DNA from 3 places in the Halomonas profundus genome. Region 2 is predicted to be linked to each of the others. Evidence: predicted binding sites of a transcription regulator. Region 2 holds the regulator's gene; each other region holds the start of a gene.
The links. The regulator FNR, encoded in region 2, switches genes on or off when oxygen is low (the NO sensors DNR and NnrR bind a similar motif). The targets are predictions, from matches to a motif close to TTGATNTANATCAA.
Positions count from the first base shown of each region.

Region 1: the regulator FNR is predicted to act here: its motif matches at 3,610-3,623, upstream of trhP (prephenate-dependent tRNA uridine(34) hydroxylase TrhP).
Region 3: the regulator FNR is predicted to act here: its motif matches at 3,016-3,029, upstream of hemN (oxygen-independent coproporphyrinogen III oxidase).

Region 1 covers NZ_CP086344.1:233,283-239,352, reverse strand. Annotated here, with positions in the region: gene LMS44_RS01105 (LysR family transcriptional regulator) at 1-790, shown strand, start outside; gene LMS44_RS01100 (DoxX family protein) at 869-1,306, shown strand; gene LMS44_RS01095 (DODA-type extradiol aromatic ring-opening family dioxygenase) at 1,386-2,123, shown strand; gene trhP (prephenate-dependent tRNA uridine(34) hydroxylase TrhP) at 2,116-3,507, opposite strand; gene LMS44_RS01085 (DMT family transporter) at 3,648-4,523, opposite strand; gene LMS44_RS01080 (D-alanyl-D-alanine carboxypeptidase family protein) at 4,615-5,946, opposite strand.
Region 2 covers NZ_CP086344.1:3,828,075-3,834,144, reverse strand. Annotated here, with positions in the region: gene LMS44_RS17575 (DUF294 nucleotidyltransferase-like/CBS domain-containing protein) at 1-924, shown strand, start outside; gene LMS44_RS17570 (3'-5' exonuclease family protein) at 930-1,583, shown strand; gene ttcA (tRNA 2-thiocytidine(32) synthetase TtcA) at 1,694-2,614, shown strand; gene fnr (fumarate/nitrate reduction transcriptional regulator Fnr) at 2,607-3,353, opposite strand; gene hemN (oxygen-independent coproporphyrinogen III oxidase) at 3,438-4,871, opposite strand; gene LMS44_RS17550 (sulfite exporter TauE/SafE family protein) at 4,950-5,642, opposite strand; gene ccoS (cbb3-type cytochrome oxidase assembly protein CcoS) at 5,639-5,884, opposite strand; gene LMS44_RS17540 (heavy metal translocating P-type ATPase) at 5,881-6,070, opposite strand, start outside.
Region 3 covers NZ_CP086344.1:2,439,273-2,445,342, reverse strand. Annotated here, with positions in the region: gene LMS44_RS10955 (nitrate reductase subunit alpha) at 1-1,286, opposite strand, end outside; gene hemN (oxygen-independent coproporphyrinogen III oxidase) at 1,461-2,846, opposite strand; gene ubiU (ubiquinone anaerobic biosynthesis protein UbiU) at 3,088-4,083, shown strand; gene LMS44_RS10940 (U32 family peptidase) at 4,093-5,040, shown strand; gene LMS44_RS10935 (ribonucleoside triphosphate reductase) at 5,178-6,070, shown strand, end outside.

The DNA.
Region 1 (6,070 bases), 1.7 Mb from region 2:
GGGCGCGCGACTGATACAACGCACCACGCGACGACTACATCTCACTGAGGCCGGAGAACGCTATCTAGTCCGCGCCCAAGGGATACTGCAAGCGCTCGATGAGGCCGCCGCCGAGGTGGGCCAAGGTACCAGCGATGTGCGTGGGCGGCTGCGCGTTAATGGGCCGATGAGTTTTGGCACCCGCTACCTGGCGCCACTCGTCGCCCAGTTTATGCATACCCACCCGGCGCTGGAAGTGCGCCTGGATTTGAACGACCGCCGTGTCGACCTGCTTGAAGAGGGTTACGACGTAGCGATCCGTATCGGCAGCCTGCCCGACTCCAGCCTGGTGGCGCGCCGCCTGACCCGTTGCCGCCTACTGTTTTGCGCATCGCCTGAATATCTTGCCAACCACGGTGAACCCGACAGCGTTCAAGCCCTTGCCAAGCACCACTGCCTACGCTACCGCAGCGGCCAACAGAGCGCTGACTGGAAGATTGCCACGCAGTCATTGACGGTCAATGGCCCACTGGAAAGCAATAACGGCGATGTACTCACCCACGCCGCGGAAGCTGGCCTGGGCATCGCTCAGCAGCCCAGCTTTCTGGTCACAGAGAGTATCGCCAGCGGGCGTTTAGTGCCCATCTTGACCAATGAGCCAGCGGTACGGCTCGATGTTCATGCCCTCTACCCCGCCCGGCGCTACCTGCCCGCCAAGGTGGAGCGCTTCATCGACCTGCTCACCGAGGCGTGGGGCGATCCGCCAGTTTGGGAACAGAGCATTGGATTGTCGCCCATTACGCAACAGTGATGTGCAAAATACGCTGATTATCTCGATCTTATCCGGCTGTAAAGTAGCGTCATCAACCACTCGATGGAAGCTACTACGATGACAACGCATACTCACTCTGCCCCCTCTCTACAGCCCTCTGTACAGCACTCTTTACAACCCCAGGCCATCTCGCTACTGCGCGTCGCACTGGGTGTGATGGCCCTTGCTCACGGTTTGCTCAAGGTGTTTGTATTTACCCTACCGGGCACCGTCGGCTATTTTGAATCACTGGGTTTACCAGGGTTTCTGGCCTACCTGACCATTGCCGCGGAAGTGGGCGGTGGAGCCGCCCTGATTCTGGGTGTTTACACCCGCTGGGTGAGCCTGGCACTGGTGCCGGTACTGCTCGGCGCTGCTTGGGTGCATCTTGGCAACGGCTGGATGTTCTCAAATACCGGCGGCGGTTGGGAATTCCCGGTGTTCTGGACGCTGGCGTTAATCGTGCAAGCGGGCCTGGGCAGCGGCCGCTGGGTGTTAAGCAACCGATTCGCCTAACACCTAAAACTATCGCCTAACCCTATTGCCAGCGCTTGCTTACCGCCAGCGTTGGCCATGCTGCTGAGGAGACTCACTCATGTTACCTAGCCTGTTTATTTCCCATGGTTCGCCCATGCTGGCCCTCAATAAAACCCCGGCTCATGCCTTTCTACGCGAACTGGGTAGGCAGCTTGCGCCCAAGGCGGTGGTAGTGGTCTCAGCGCACTGGGAGAGCCTGGCGCTCAAGGTCAGCATCAGCGCCAAGCCAGAAACCATTCACGACTTTGGCGGCTTCCCACAGGCGCTTTTCGAGTGCCAGTATCCTGCCCCGGGTGAGCCGGAACTGGCTGAACGGCTGGCCGTGTTACTGGGCGCCGAGCGGGTAGAGCGCGGCCTGGATCACGGCGCCTGGGTGCCCCTTTCACTGATGTTTCCTGACGCCAATGTGCCGGTTGTCTCGCTGTCGCTTCCGGTGCGCTGGAGCAATGCGGAGCTGGCCACGCTGGGCGAGCGCCTGTCGGCTCTGCGGGAAGAGGGGATTTTGGTGATCGGCTCGGGCAGCCTGACCCATAACCTGTATGAAATCATGCCCCAGGAGAGCCCTGTGCCCGCCTGGGTAGATGAATTTGCCACTTGGGTAAGCGAGCGCCTTATCGCCAATGATCGTGAAGCGCTGCTTAGCTGGGAGCGCGCACCCTATGCGCAGGAGAACCACCCGACCCCTGAACACTTTCAGCCATTGCTGGTGGCCATGGGGGCAGGAGGCGACGCAAAACAGCTGCACCACAGCGTAGAGCACGGTGTGCTTGCGATGGACGTTTATGCGTTTAGCTGATCGCTACCCCTAACGATTCAGGTTGTGCTGCTCTGGAAGGCTTGAGATCACGCATTAACAGCGCAAACTCAAGCTGTTCAGGGGTAATGCTGACCTTGGGAACGGGGATTCGCACGCGATGCCCAGAACCAGGTGCTGCGCTCTGCGCTTCACCTCGCAAGTTCTCGATATGCTCAAGCACGAAGCGGTGATTACCACCTGGCAGCATCAGCTCCATGCCATCCCCCACTTCAAAGCGATTTTTAACCTCGACTTCCAACCTGCCACGAGCCGGATCGAAACCCAACACTTCACCGACGAACTGTTGGTGAACGCCGATCGAGTTCCCCTGCTCATAGCTTTGGAACTCACCGTGCACATGGCGTTGATAGAAACCTTCGGTGTACCCTCTATTCGCCAGGTTCTCAAGTTCATCCATTAGCCGTTTGTTAAAGGGGCGCCCAGCGACGGCGTCATCAATGGCTTGGCGATAAACTTGCGCTGTACGCGCGACGTAGTAATGGGACTTGGTGCGTCCTTCAATCTTTAGTGACGCCACACCCATTTGCGTCAGTCGAGCCACGTGCTGCACCGCGCGCAGATCCTTGGAGTTCATGATGTAGGTGCCGTGTTCATCTTCATGCACAGGCATCAGCTTGCCAGGGCGGGAAACGTCTTCAATCAGCGCCGAAAGCTCGTCTGGGCTGCCGGCCGCAGCGCTACCACTTCCTTGGGCGGCTATTAAGTCGCCCGTGTCATCGTGGGTTGCCGCTATGGTGTTGTATTTCCAGCGACACGCGTTGGTGCAGGTGCCTTGATTAGGGTCGCGATGATTGAAATAACCCGACAGCAGGCAACGCCCTGAATAGGCGATACACAGTGCGCCGTGAACAAAGGTTTCGATCTCTAAGCCTGGGCACTGTTCGCGTATTTCGCCGATCTCTTCCAGTGATAGCTCCCTAGACAAAATGATGCGGCTGATACCCTGCCGCTGCCAGAATTGGGCGGCAGCCCAGTTGACGACGTTCGATTGCACTGAGAGGTGGATAGGTTGATCCGGCCAGCGGTCACGAACCATCATAATCAAACCGGGATCCGACATAATCAGCGCATCGGGCCCTGCCTCGATCACCGGCGCCATATCCTGAAGGTAGGTTTTCAGTTTGCTGTTGTGAGGGGCAATGTTGGAGGCAACGTAAAACTGCTTGCCTCGGGCATGGGTATACTCGATACCACGATGTAAGTTATCAATTTTAAAATCGTTGTTGCGCACCCTGAGAGAATAGCGTGGCTGCCCTGCGTAGACCGCATCGGCCCCATAGGCAAAGGCGTAACGCATGTTCTTGAAGGTGCCCGCAGGGGAAAGGAGCTCGGGAGCTTGCTTCAGTCGTTCGGGGGCTTGCATAGACAGTCACCGTGATCAGGACGATGGCTCGCAGCGGACTGCGATGAAAGGCCAGGATTATAACCAGCCCAAATCCGCCGTTTTGGCAAGCTCACCGCTTCCGTGACCTAGATCAAAAAGTGGCGGTAGAGTGACGTCAGTTAAGCGGTAGGACGACGTTTAAGGGTTGTCCTACGGTCGTGATACGCCACCGCTAACCCGCTGCCCATTATCAAGGCGCTGCCTACCCAGACCCAGAGATCCGGCATTTCACCCCAGAACCACCAGCCCAGCAGTACCGCCCAGAGCATAGCGGTGTAATCAAACGGCGCGGCGATGGCCGCAGGAGCAAACCGAAAGGCCAAGGTGATGAAAGCGGTGGCCGCAACGCCCAATATTCCGGAGGCGAAAAAGCCTACCCAGTGCCACGGCTGGGGTGTCTGCCACACCCATGGCAGCGTTAGCGCGGTCACCACCAGCGGCACACAGGTCATGTAAAACAGCATTGCCCAGAGGTGTTCGCGGGCGCCGTAGCGCCGGGCGGTAATCATCATCAGCGCATAGAATAGCGCCGCCCCCACCAATACCAGCGCGCCCATCTGAAACGCATCGCCGTTGGGCCGCACCACGATCAGCACCCCCGCAAACCCCACCAAGGATGCGATCAGCACCGGTGGATCAATGCGCTCACCCAACAATGGCACCGAAAGCAGGGTCACAAACAGCGGCGCCACAAAGGCAATCGCCGTGGCCTCCGCCAGGGGGAGCAGCGTTAGCCCCCATACGAAACAGACCATGGTGGCGGTATAAATCAATCCGCGCAGCAAATGGACGCCCGGCCGTTTCGTACGCAGCTTGCGTAACCCACCGGCAAAATGGGCAAGCAGCGCAATCAGCGGTAGCGATATCAAGGCACGGAAGAAAATAATCTGCAGTGGCGAGTGCACTTCACCTAACCACTTGGAAACAGCGTCGCCTAGGGCGAGGAAAAGAACGCCCAAACACATGCAGAGTATGCCTTTCAGCGAGGTTGTCACCGCGATCTCCCTGTTCACTGGTCAATACAAAGTGCCAAAAAAGAAAAACCCCGCCAATTAACCATTGGCGGGGTGATGACGGCCCACCCCCTTACAAGCTGGCGTTAACGACCATACAGTCCATACCTTGGGAGTGCAGCTCACGGCACGCTTGGCGAGCGCGCTGCTCGTCCAATGCCATTAGCCGGGCGCGATAAACCGGGTTTTGGCCCTCTACCGTGTCTACAGCAATGCGTCCGCCTAAAGTCTGTGCAATCCGCTGAGCCGCCTGCTGCGCCAATTGCCGTGCCTGGGCTTCACGACTGAAAGCACCCACTTGCACCCCCCAGCCGCCGCCCGTTTCATTGACAGAGGCCATCTTGCGTTCACGCTCAATGAACGCTTGAAGTGGGTCGGGCTGTGGATCTTCGCTTGCCGGCGTTGGGCGCTGAATGGTGACGATATCGGCTAGCTGTTCTTCAAGATCGACAACCGGCGTTGAGGGGGTAGAGTTACTCGATGGTGACAATGTTGACGTTTCGACCACCGCCAGCAGGGGTTGGCGTGGCGCTGGCTGCTGTGGTGCCACCGGCTGAGCAGGGGGTGCAAAGGCCATAAATTCCCGCGAGAAGCTGGTGTCGCCCATCCAGCTTTGCTGGTCGCGTAGGGACGCACGCAAGAAGCTACGATCCAGCAGATTGGCCATATGGGTATCCCGGGACTGGGATGAAAAACCACCCATGACGACGCCCACCAGCCGCCGATCACCGCGCACTGCGGTAGTGGCCACGTTAAAGCCAGAGGCGCGAATGAACCCCGTTTTTAGGCCATCGGCACCTGGGTAGTCACGCACCAATCGATTGTGGCTGGTGTGCCGGGTGCCGCGATAGGTAAACTCTTGCAGGCCGAAGTAATGGTAGTACTGGGGGAAGTCCTGCATCACGCGTACCGAAAGCGTGAGCATATCCCGCGCGGTGGTGATTTGGCCGTCATCCGGCAAGCCAGAGGCATTGCGAAAGGTGGTGGCATGCATGCCAAGCTCGCGTGCCTTGGTGGTCATCATTTGCGCAAAGTGGGCTTCGCTGCCGCCCAGGGCTTCGGCAACCACTGCGGCAACATCATTGGCAGAGCGAACCGCGAGTGCGCGAATAGCGGTATCCACCGGAATTGAGCTGCCCGCCGCCAGCCACAGTTTGACAGCAGGCTTGGCGGCAGCGTAATGGGAAACCGGCAAGGGTTGGTCCAAGCGCAGCGTACCCTCTTCTAACGCTTCAAAGGTTAGATAGAGCGTCATCATTTTGGTAAGCGACGCAGGATAGCGCTGATCGTCAATATTCTCGGCGTAAAGCACTTCGCCATTGTCCAGATCAACGACAATACCCGCATAGCGCGGGTTGTCGGCATGCGCAGTAGTGACCATCGCAAGTATGAGCAGCATTAGCATACTCAAAAACCCTATCGCCGACGCTCCCCCGGCAGCGCTTTTTATCCTCGCATACATACCTGCCCCTTGCTTGTTATCAATGCGCTAGTTCGAATCGCTGTTTAACCAACCTGCCGCTGCTTAA
Region 2 (6,070 bases):
CTGCGCTTTGCGATGGATCTGCTTGCGGCACTAAACGGCCGTATTATTAGCAAGGCCTGGGAGTTCACTGTCGATAAGCGCTATCACGAGCAGAGCTGCATGATGGTGATGGGCAGCGAAGGGCGCGGTGAGCAGATTCTAAAAACGGATCAGGATAACGGCTTGATTCTTGCCGATGAAACCCAGTGGCCTGATCTTGCCAGCCATATGCAAACGCTCACCGATACCCTGATTCAGCTTGGTTACCCGCCGTGCCCCGGCAACATTATGGTGTCTAACCCCGAGTGGGTGGCCACGGTATCCCAATGGAAAGGTAATATTGCCAAGTGGGCCAGGGAGCGTGATGGCGATAGCCTGATGAAGCTGGCCATTATGCTCGATGCTCATGGCGTGGCGGGCAACCCGAGCTTGCTTGAGAGCGTGCGCGATGAGCTGTTTGAACGCTGCTCGGGCGATGAGCTGCTGCTTTCCTATTTTGCCCGCACGGCGCTGCGCTTTTCGACGCCGCTGACGCTGTTTGGTTCGCTGAAAAAGCCTCAGCACGGTATCGATATCAAGAAAGGCGGTATTTTCCCTATCGTGCACGGTGTCCGCACCATGGCGCTTGAGCGGCGCATCAAAGCCACCTCGACGTTTGATCGCTTGGATGCCCTGGTTACTGACGGCCGGTTGGATCGCCGTTTTGCCGATGACCTGGGCGAAGCGTTGGCGCTCTTTTCTGAGCTGCGCCTCAAGCAGCAGCTAAGTACGCTGAAAACTTCTGCCGATGCGAAAGAAACTAACGCCCAAAGCAGCAGACGCGCTAACCGTGTCGTGGTGCAGAACCTCTCTTCCCTGGAGCGCGACCTACTGCGCGAAGCGATGCATATTGTCAAAGACTTTAAGCAGCGGCTTTCCCACCGTTACCATTTGGAGTATTCGTGAGCGGAATGCGGCTGTTAGATCGACATGTGACGCTATTTAGCGGCTCGCTGCGCACCTTGTTAAGGCGTGAAAGTGACCGGCGTCGTTGTGCAGACTCCCCCTATGCCTGGCTGTTTCAGCCCTATATGGGCGAAGAGCTGGTGGCGCTCGCCTGCACCGCAACGCCCACGCAATCATCACCTGTGATCAGCGTGGCGGCAGTGGTGCTGAGCCATCAGCAGGTGCATACCAGCCGCGCTTTTGTGATCACCCTTGGCAGCGCGAAGCAGCCCGCGAGCGCAACGCTGCGCCGTCATCACTTGCTGTGCGAGGCGGGGGAGATACTGCCACCAAACAGTGATAACTTGAGCGCGCTAGTAGAATTTATCGGCAATCGGCCCATCGTTGGCTGGCAGTTAGAGAAGCGCATTGGAGCATTGAATGCACTGCTCAGTAAGCGGCTGAATTTTGCCCTGCCCAACGCCCAGGTCGATGTGGCAAAACTGCATCAGCGCCAACTGCGCCGTTTGCACCCGGAGGTCGAAGCGCCCAGCAGCTTCGCCCAGGCGTTGGCATGCTGGCAAGTACCCGTCATGGGCATGCAGAGTGTGCTTGGAGAGGCCACCGCCAGCGCACTGCTGTATATGCGCCTGCAGCGTATTATGGCGCAGGCTGCTTAGGGAGGAGCGACGAGTAGTTGGGTCAAGGCGAAGAGTGTTGTTAGAATAGCGCCCAATTATTTATTTGTAGCGCCTCTACTCTTCACCATACCCTCGGCAGTGCTTATACCATGCAATCTCTTGATCACTTTGATCCTGCTCACCATGATACGGTTGGAGCCACCCCAGCTGACGCTGAGCACGACCAGCCTGAGCTGGCTGATGCGAAGCAGAAGCGTGAATTTAACAAGCTGCAAAAGCGTCTGCGCCGAGAAGTGGGCAATGCGATTATTGATTACCAAATGATCAATGAAGGTGATCGCGTAATGGTCTGCCTCTCCGGCGGAAAAGACAGCTACACGATGCTGGAGATTTTGCGCAATTTGCAGCGCAATGCGCCGGTCAATTTTTCTCTGGTAGCGGTCAATCTGGATCAAAAACAGCCGGGTTTTCCCGAGCACGTATTGCCTGCGTATCTGGATAAGCAGGGCGTGGAGTACCACATTGTCGAGCGCGATACTTACTCGGTGGTAAAAGAGAAAACCCCGGAAGGTAAAACCACCTGCGCGCTTTGTTCACGGCTGCGGCGCGGCTCGTTGTATGGCTTTGCCGAAGAGATTGGCGCCAATAAGATAGCCCTGGGCCATCACCGGGAAGATATTCTCGAAACGCTGTTTCTCAATATGTTCTTTGGCGGCAACCTGAAAGCGATGCCGCCAAAGCTGCTATCCGATGATGGGAAGAATATCGTTATTCGGCCGTTGGCCTACTGCAAAGAAGCGGATATTGCTGAGTTTTCGCGGCTGATGGAGTTCCCAATCATTCCCTGCAACCTGTGCGGCTCCCAGCCTAATATGCAGCGTCAGGTGGTCAAAGAGATGCTCGCCGAGTGGGACAAAAAGTTTCCCGGCCGCCTGGAGAGCATGTTCAAGGCTGTCACCAACATTTCCCCTTCCCAGTTGGCTGACCGCAGCCTGTTCGATTTTGAAGGCCTTGAGGCCAAGCAAGCAGAGCTACTGGCGGGGCGTATCCAAGCCTTTAACGTCAGCTAGCTGTTTGTTCTTCCTCTTCGGCGAGGGTAATCAAGCGCGGCATATCGAGAATGTTGACCTCTCGCCCGGAAACCGCCACCACGCTTTGTTGCTGAAAGCGGCTTAAAATGCGGCTGACGGTTTCCACCGCTAAGCCCAGGTAGTTGCCAATATCGGCCCTCGGCATTGAGAGGCGAAAGCTGTAGGGCGAGTAGCCCCGGCGACGAAAACGGTCCGAAAGGGTAATCAAAAAGGTGGCCAGCCGTTGATCGGCGGTTTTGCGCGAGAGTAGGCGCATCATGCGTCGGTCATCGCGTAACTCTTTGCTCATGCTCCGATACAGCTGGCCACGTAGCTCAGGGATCTCTTCTGAGAGCAAATCCAGGCGGTCAAAAGGAATCTCGCAGACCGTGGTCGTTTCCAGGGCGATAACGCTACCGGGGTAATGCTCTTCGTCAATGCCATCCAACCCCACCAATTCACTAGGCAGGTAGAAATTGGTTAGCTGCTCGCTGCCGTTACCTTCGGCGGTGACCTGTTTCAAACTGCCCGAACGGACTGCGTAAACGCTGGTAAAGGTGTCGCCCTGACGAAACAGCGGCTCGCCTTTTTTGAGTGGTGCACGGCGACGAATAATAGCGTCGAACTGCCCCATATCGTCCAGCTCAAGGGCAAGCGGCAAGCACAGAGAACTCAAGCTGCAGGTTTGGCAGCGAGTTTCGTGGAGTAGTGAGCGACGACGGCTCATGGGTTCCAACATGCGTTGCTCCTTGAGTGGGTCACACTTATCAATTAGAAAATCCTTACTTATTATAGTCGCTTTAGCATGCCTGCAATAAGGTGATTAAACAATCTTAGAATACCGTTGTCCCGTTTGCCCGGAAAGGTGGGTATCAAACGCCATCGCTATATGGCGAATCAGCAGCCGCCCCATCGGCGTGGCGTTAAGCTGATCACCGCTGCGGGTCAGCAGGCCATCCTGTTCGGCGCTCTGCAGGCGCTCGAGCGCTGGCGCAAAGTAGCGGGGGGCATCGATGTTCCAGCGTTGACTAACGGCGGCCAGGTCAATGCCCATATCGCACATCAGCCGCTCAATCACATCCCGGCGGATCAGGTCGTCATCACTTAAGCGTATGCCACGCACGGTGGCAAGCTGCCCCTGATCCAGCGCCGCTTCGTAGCGGGCCAGATCGCTAGGATTCTGCGCATAGACGTCATCAATACGGGAAATCGCCGATACGCCAAGCCCGATTAAGTCGCACTGAGCATGGCTGGAGTAGCCCTGGAAGTTGCGCTGCAGCGAGCCTTCGCGCTGGGCAATAGCCAGGCTATCGTCAGGGCGGGCAAAGTGATCCATACCGATATGCACATAGCCAGCTGCGGTGAGCATTTCGATGGTGGTGCGCAGAATCGCTAGCTTCTCTTCTCCGCCTGGCAAGTCATCGACATTAATGCGCCGCTGCGGGGCAAAACGCTCGGGCATATGCGCGTAATTAAACACAGAAAGGCGCGCCGGGTTGAGCTCGATCACCTGGCGTAGGGTGTTGGCAAAGCTCTTTTCAGTCTGAAATGGCAAGCCATAAATTAGGTCGAGATTGAGCGAGCGAAAGCCCAGGCGATGCGCCTCCTCCATCAGCGTTTCGGTAAGTACCCGAGGCTGGATACGATTAATCGCTTTTTGCACCAGTGGACTTAAATCCTGAACGCCCAAGCTGATGCGATTAAAGCCGAGGGATTCGAGATGGCGCAGCGTAAACACATCCGCTTCGCGAGGATCTATTTCAATCGCGTAATCGCGATCAGCAGACGACGAAAGACCAAAACGGGCGTCCAGGCGATCAATCAGGTCACCCATCTGATTCAAGCTGAGAAAGGTTGGCGTGCCGCCGCCCCAATGCAACTGCTCCACCGGTCGTGATGTATCCAAATGGCGTGCGGTCAGCACCATCTCGCGGTCAAGCCGGGCTATATAGGGCTCGGCAAGGGCAGTGTTTTTGGTAGCGATTTTATTACACGCGCAGTAGAAGCAGATCTTGCGGCAGAAGGGCACATGAACGTACAGCGAGAGCGGACGCTTACTGGCATTGCTACGCTCCAGCGCTTGGGTCAGGTCGCCAGGGGTAAATTGGTCGTGAAACGATAGCGCTGTTGGGTAGGAGGTGTAGCGTGGGCCGTTGGTGTCGTAGCGACGCAGTAACGCTTCGTCCCACACCGGCTGCATAGGGGCTGCGGCAGCAGCGGGTGCAAGAGGCAAGGCAGCAGGGGTATGAACGGGCATGAAGGGGCGCTCCGACGTTAGGATATGCCGCTAGCCTAACCCGTGGTGAGGAGGTAAATGTTGAGCCACGTCATGCTATTAGAGGTTGTGTACCGAAAGTGTCCACAGTTGCCACAGCGCAAAAGCGATAATTGTCAGCGCTGCCACGCTGCGGGTCGCGGGGTGACGTATCAAATGGCTGAGCTGGCGGGCAGCCAGGCCAGTGGCAAGCAGCGCAGGTAGGGTGCCAAGCCCAAAGGCGCCCATGAGTAGAGCGCCCTGAAGCGGGTCGGCAATCGCTAAGCTCCAGGCCAACATGGAGTAGACCAACCCGCAGGGGAGCCAGCCCCAGAGCGCTCCCAGGGCGAAGGCTTGGGGAATATGCACTACGGGCATCAAGCGACGCCCCACGGGTTCGATAAAGCGCCATAGTCGCCGGCCAACGGCCTCCACTTTGAGCAGCCCTTTCCACCAGTTGGCGATATACAGTGCCATTAAGATCAGCATCAGCGCGGCAAATATCTGCAGCAGCAGGCGTGCCGTAGCAGAAAGGGAAAACAGCGTGCCTAGCAGTGCCACCAGCGTGCCTGCGCTCATATAGCTAACAATGCGGCCTGTGTTGTAGCTGAGCAGCAGGCCTCCCATGCGCGCCGGATTACGCATGCTGGGGGGAACTGCAAAGGTGAGCGCGCTCATAATGCCGCCACACATACCAATGCAGTGGGCGCCGCCCATCAAGCCAAACACAAACGCCGCCATTAGCGGCGGCAGATCAAGCCCCGTTGGATTCATGGCCGAGGCTCTTGGTCGTCGGGTGTGTCTGCCGCTGATGGTTCGGAAGATTTTTGCTTTGCCTGCTGATGCTGGCGGCGCTGCTCAGGGCTAAGATCGTTTTCATCCTCATCAAATAGAATGCGGTGCGCTGGGCCTTCTAGGTCATCGAACTGATCATTTTTCACCGCCCAGAAAAACGCCCAGACGGCGAGGCCCAGCAAAATCAGGGAAAGCGGGATCAGCAGATAAAGAATCGTCATGCGGCCACCGGTGTTGAAGTGTCTAGCGTTGGCGCGGGCTGAGGTCGCCAGCGCGACAGTCGCAGGGCATTACCCACCACTACTAGCGAGCTAAGCGACATTCCAATTGCGGCTAGCCAGGGCGGCACCAGACCCATTGCCGCCAGCGGCAGCGCCGAAAAGTTGTAGCACACTGACCAAATCATG
Region 3 (6,070 bases), 1.4 Mb from region 2:
TGGTGATTGGCCAAACTCAGTAACGGCTTGATCTCGGTGCCTGCGGCGTCCAGCGATTCCAGGTTCCACTTGCCCACTTCGTCGCCGGTTTCGCCCCAGCGGAAACCGATGGAACCGCGTGGTACCACCAGTTGGTCACGGGTTTCGTCCCAGGCAACGGTTTTCCACTCGGGATTGTTTTCCTGGCCCAGGGCAGCATCAAAATCACTGGCACGCAGTTGGCGGCCCGGTGCGAAGCTGCCATCTTCACGCACTTCCAGTTCCACCAGGAACGGCATGTCGGTATAGCGCCGCACATAGTCAGTGAAGTAAGCACTCGGGTTATCGAGGTGGAACTCTTTGAGGATGACATGGCCCATGGCCATCGCCAGGGCGGCATCGGTGCCCTGTTTGGCGGACAGCCATTCGTCGGTGAGTTTGGAAACCTCGGCATAATCTGGGGTGATCGAAACCGTCTTGGTGCCCTTGTAACGTACTTCGGTAAAGAAGTGGGCATCCGGGGTACGCGTCTGGGGCACGTTGGAGCCCCAAGCGATAATGTAGCCGGAGTTGTACCAGTCAGCGGACTCGGGAACGTCGGTCTGCTCGCCCCAGGTCATCGGTGACGCCGGCGGCAAATCGCAGTACCAGTCGTAGAAGCTCATGCAGACGCCACCAATCAGCGAGAGGTAGCGACTACCTGCGGCGTAACTGACCATGGACATGGCAGGAATCGGCGAGAAGCCGAGAATACGGTCGGGGCCGTACTGCTTGGCGGTGTAAACGTTAGAAGCAGCGACCAGCTCGTTGAGCTCGTCCCAGTTACCGCGAACGAAGCCGCCCATGCCGCGAGCACGTTTGTACTGTTTGGTCTTGGCGGGGTCTTCGACAATAGACGCCCAGGCGTCGACCGGATCTGGGTTAGCCTTGAGCGCTTCGCGCCATAGCGCCAGCAACGGCTTGCGAATCAACGGGTACTTGAGGCGGTTGGCGCTGTACAGATACCAGGAGTAGCTGGCGCCGCGGGGGCAGCCACGCGGCTCATGGTTAGGCAGGTCGGGACGGGTACGGGGGTAGTCAGTCTGCTGGGTTTCCCAGGTAACTAAACCGTTCTTAACGTAGATCTTCCAGCTACAGGAGCCGGTGCAGTTCACCCCGTGGGTACTGCGTACTACTTTGTCGTGCTGCCAGCGGGCACGATAACTATCTTCCCACTGGCGGGATTCGCTGCGTAGCTCACCGTGTTCGTTGGCAAAAGGCTCGCGGGACTTGCGGAAGAAATTCAGCCGATCTATGAAGTGACTCATGGTCGATCTCCAGGCTCCTCGGAAATTTGCATACCCGACAGTGCGGGTTCCATGGAGTGGATTCTGCGTGATCGACAAGCGAATTACTGCGTGATTACCTCCATATACACCCTGTCTACCCCCAAGGTGATAGAGCGGCCAACGTAAAGGAATAGACAGTTGGCACTGTTGAAATTACACCGTGCGCGAATAACGGTTTTCCGTTGGTTTCAGGTAGGCGTCGAACGCCATGGCCAGGTTGCGGATCATCAACCTCCCTGAAGGCAGCACCTCGATGTCATGGTCGCGCAAAGCAATTAACCCGTCGTCCGCCATCTCTTCGAGGCTCGCCAAGGCACTCGCGAAGTAGCTGCGAAAATCGATATTGTGCCGGGCCTCGATAGCGGCAAATTCAAGGCGGCCGTGACACATCAGAGTATTAATGACATCGCGGCGCAGGCGGTCGTCATCGCTAAGGCGATAGCCACGGAAAACCGGTAAACGCCCTTCATCCAAGCGATGCTGATACTGGGCAGTTTCCTTGACGTTTTGGCTATAGGTATCGCCCACCTTGCCAATCGAGGTAATGCCCAGCCCAATCATGTCGCAGTCGGCGTGGGTAGAGTAGCCCTGAAAATTGCGCTGCAGAGTGCCATTTTCACGGGCCAAGCTCAGCTCGTCATTCGGAAGGGCGAAGTGATCCATGCCGATGTAGACATACCCTGCGGCCGTCAGGCGGTTAATCGTAAGCTCCAGCAGCTCCAGCTTGCGCTCGGGTGGCGGCATGTCTTCGGGGCGAATTAGCCGCTGAGCTTTAAACAGTTCGGGCAGATGGGCGTAGCTATAAGCGGCAATGCGATCCGGTTGCAGGTCAATAATCTTGGTTAGCGTCGTATCGAAACTCGCCACTGTCTGCAGCGGTAAACCGTAGATCAGGTCAACGCTGACCGATTCAAACCCCGCCTCGCGGGCAGCCTTGACCAGGGATACCACCTGCTCTTCGCTCTGGACGCGATTGACCGCTTGCTGCACGTCGTGATCGAAATCCTGCACACCGAAGCTCAACCGATTGAAGCCCAGCGCGTAGAGCTCGTACACCTGTTCGGGTGTCACGGTGCGAGGGTCTACCTCCAGCGAGAATTCACGCTCTTCAGGTGCGGCGAAGTGAAAGGCTTCGTCCAGCGCCGCCATCAGTTCGCTTAGCTGGGCGTTGCTTAAATAGGTTGGGGTGCCGCCGCCCAGGTGCAGTTGGGTCATTTGGCGGGTGGTATCGAACAGCGCTCCCTGAGCACGTATCTCCTGTTTTAACCACTGGAGGTATTCGGCGGCTCGCTCGGTATTATGAGTAATGATTTTGTTGCAGGCGCAGTAGTAGCACAGGCTTTTGCAGAACGGGATATGCACATAGACCGAAAGCGGCTTGGGTACTGCGACCCGATTACTGCGCTCGGCGGCGCTACGGTAATCATCCTCGGCAAACGCGGCATGAAACTGGGGCGCAGTGGGATAAGAAGTGTACCGCGGGCCTGGGCGGTCATATTTCTCTACCAGGGGGCGATTGAAGAGCAGTTCATCTTGCATGATCGAAGTAGGTCTCTGAAAAGGGGCTCTAAAAGAGGTCTCTGAAATGGAACTCTGGAAGTGGGTGCAGCAAGCATTGGTTAATATTCATACAATATACGTTTTAAAAACTGCCTGCATCCAGCTTGCCTACTCTGCAGCGTTATCCTCTTTTGAAAGCCACCCCGATATGACCTGTGTCAAAAGCCGACAAAAAATAGGCGACTAAAATGCTCGGACTTTTCCCGCAAGGAGTCTCGCTATGGAGCTTGTATGTCCCGCTGGCAACCTGCCCGCTCTAAAGCGCGCTGTAGATGAAGGTGCCGACGCTGTCTATTTCGGTTTCCAGAACATCACCAACGCACGGCAATTCGCCGGGCTAAACTTTACCGACAAACGTGCCCGCGAGGGGGTCGATTACGCCCACCGACATGGCAAACGCGTTTTTTGCGCCATTAATACCTATCCCCAGCCCGATGGCTGGGAACACTGGACTCGGGCCGTGGATCAGGCCGCCGAACTGGGCGTGGATGCGCTGATTCTCGCCGATATGGGACTGCTCGACTACGCTACTCGCCATCACCCCGAAATCTCGCGGCACCTCTCAGTGCAGGGTTCGGCGACCAGCCATGAAGCGCTACGCTTTTACCACCAGCATTTCGGCATTAAGCGCGCCGTACTGCCAAGGGTGCTGTCAATCACTCAAGTACGCGACCTGGCCAAGCAAACACCGGTAGAACTGGAGGTGTTCGCTTTCGGCAGCCTGTGCATCATGGCCGAAGGACGCTGCTATCTCTCCTCCTACCTGACCGGCGAATCGCCCAATACCCGGGGCGTCTGCTCGCCAGCGGCTCATGTCCGCTGGGAAGAAACGCCAGAGGGCTTAGAGTCTCGCCTTAACAATGTTCTTATCGACCGCTACGCCGAAGGCGAGCGCGCGGGCTACCCCACCCTATGCAAGGGTCGCTTCGAGGTGGCGGGCGAGACCTATCACGCCATTGAGGAACCCACCAGCCTCAATACCCTGGAGCTATTGCCGGAGCTACGCGACCTGGGTATTAGCGCCGTCAAAATTGAAGGTCGTCAGCGCAGCCCCGCCTATGTCTCTAAAGTGGCCGGGATCTGGCGCCAGGCGCTCAACCGCCTAGAGGCTCAGCCTGAGCGCTTTGATCCAGAACCCGCCTGGATGGCAGGCCTTGCCGAGCTTTCCGAAGGTGCCATCACTACCCTAGGCGCCTACGAACGCCGCTGGAAATAGGAGCCTACTATGCCGAACACTACACCTCCCCTATCACCGACCTTATCAACCGGCCCTCTTCAACTCTCCCTCGGGCCGGTGCTTTTTTACTGGACTCGGCAACGCTACGCCGACTTCTACCGCGAGGCGGCCGACTGGCCGGTAGAGATTATAACCCTGGGCGAAACCGTCTGCTCGCGGCGCCGCGATATGAAACTGGACGACTGGCTAGGCATTGGGCGCGAGCTCAGCCAGGCGGGCAAGCAGGTAGTACTCGCCAGCCAGACCTTGGTCGAGTCCGAAGCCGACCTGCGTGACTTGCGCAAGCTGTGTGACAACGGTGATTTTATCGTCGAGGCCAATGACCAAAGCGCCCTGCAACGACTCTCCAGTGCCGGACTGCCGTTCATCGCCGGTGCTGCGCTCAACCTCTACAACCCGGCGACACTGGGCGTTATGGCCCGTGCCGGCATGCGGCGTTGGCAAGCGCCGGTGGAAATGTCACAGCAAGACTTAGCCAAACTTATTAACGATTGCCACCAGGCAGGCGTTCCCCACCCATGCGAAGTATTCGCCTACGGGCATCTCCCCTTGGCCTGGTCGTCACGCTGTTTTACCGCCCGGCGTCACCAAACACCCAAAGACCGCTGCAAGTTCGTCTGCCAAAAGTACCCCGAAGGCTTGGTGCTACGTTCACAAGAGTCCCGGGATGTTTTTACCCTGAACGGTATTCAAACCCTTTCCAGCGCCTGCCAGGATCTGCGCCATGAACTTATGGTCATGGCGGATATGGGGGTATCAGTGGCACGTCTCAGCCCACGGGCGGAAGGCATGGCCGAGGTGGTCAAGGCTTTCGATCAGTCCCGCCACGGCAGGTTAGCTACGCCCGATCCTTTGACACTGGTGGATGCTGAAATCTGCGACGGTTACTGGTATGGCCGACCGGGTATGGATAACACCCGCACGATGACCGGCTAAAACAATAGCCTAGGCGCCACCACGCCTTACTATTTTTCCCCACCATTTTTGACCTGGGTCATTTATTGCAAAATCCTGAACGCTTACCCTTTAACACCATATATAGTATTTATTTTTATTAAATCTAGCATATATAGGTGAATTGGGTGAAAAGCTCCACAAGCGTTCAGGTAGCAAAGCATCATATTGACGTCGCCTCGACGGTCAATGAGTACCTCCAACGCGCCGACTGGCGTGTTCACGCCAATGCCAACCAGGGCTATTCATTGGGCGGTTTAATCCTCAACGTCTCGGGCAAGTTGATAGCCAACTACTGGCTCGATGAGATTTACCCCCACACCGTGGGGGAAGCTCATAGGGAAGGTGATTTGCATATTCACGACCTGGATATGCTGTGCGGCTATTGCGCCGGCTGGTCGCTGCGTACTTTGCTGCTAGAGGGATTTAATGGGGTACCGGGACGAGCCGAAAGCCACCCGCCCCGCCACCTTTCAAGTGCCCTGGGGCAAATGGTTAATTTTCTTGGCACCTTGCAGAACGAGTGGGCCGGGGCACAAGCCTTCAGCTCTTTCGATACCTATCTGGCACCCTACGTGCGCAAGGACGGCCTGACCTACGCGCAGGTTAAGCAGGCGCTTCAGGAATTCATCTACAACCTAAATGTACCTTCGCGCTGGGGTAGCCAGACGCCCTTCACCAACCTAACCTTCGACTGGGTCTGCCCCGACGACTTGCGCCATCAGGTACCGGTTATCGGCGAAGAGGAGCAGCCGTTCAGTTACGGCGAACTGCAGGTTGAAATGGACTTGATCAACCGGGCCTATTTGGAAGTCATGGAGGCCGGGGATCGCCACGGGCGTGTGTTCACCTTCCCGATACCCACTTATAACATCACCCATGATTTCGACTGGGAAAGCGACAACGCCGAGCGGCTCTTCGCACTGACCGCCAAGTATGGACTGCCCTACTTTCAAAACTTTCTCAATTCGGATCTGGAACCCCACATGGTGCGTTCCATGTGCTGCCGCCT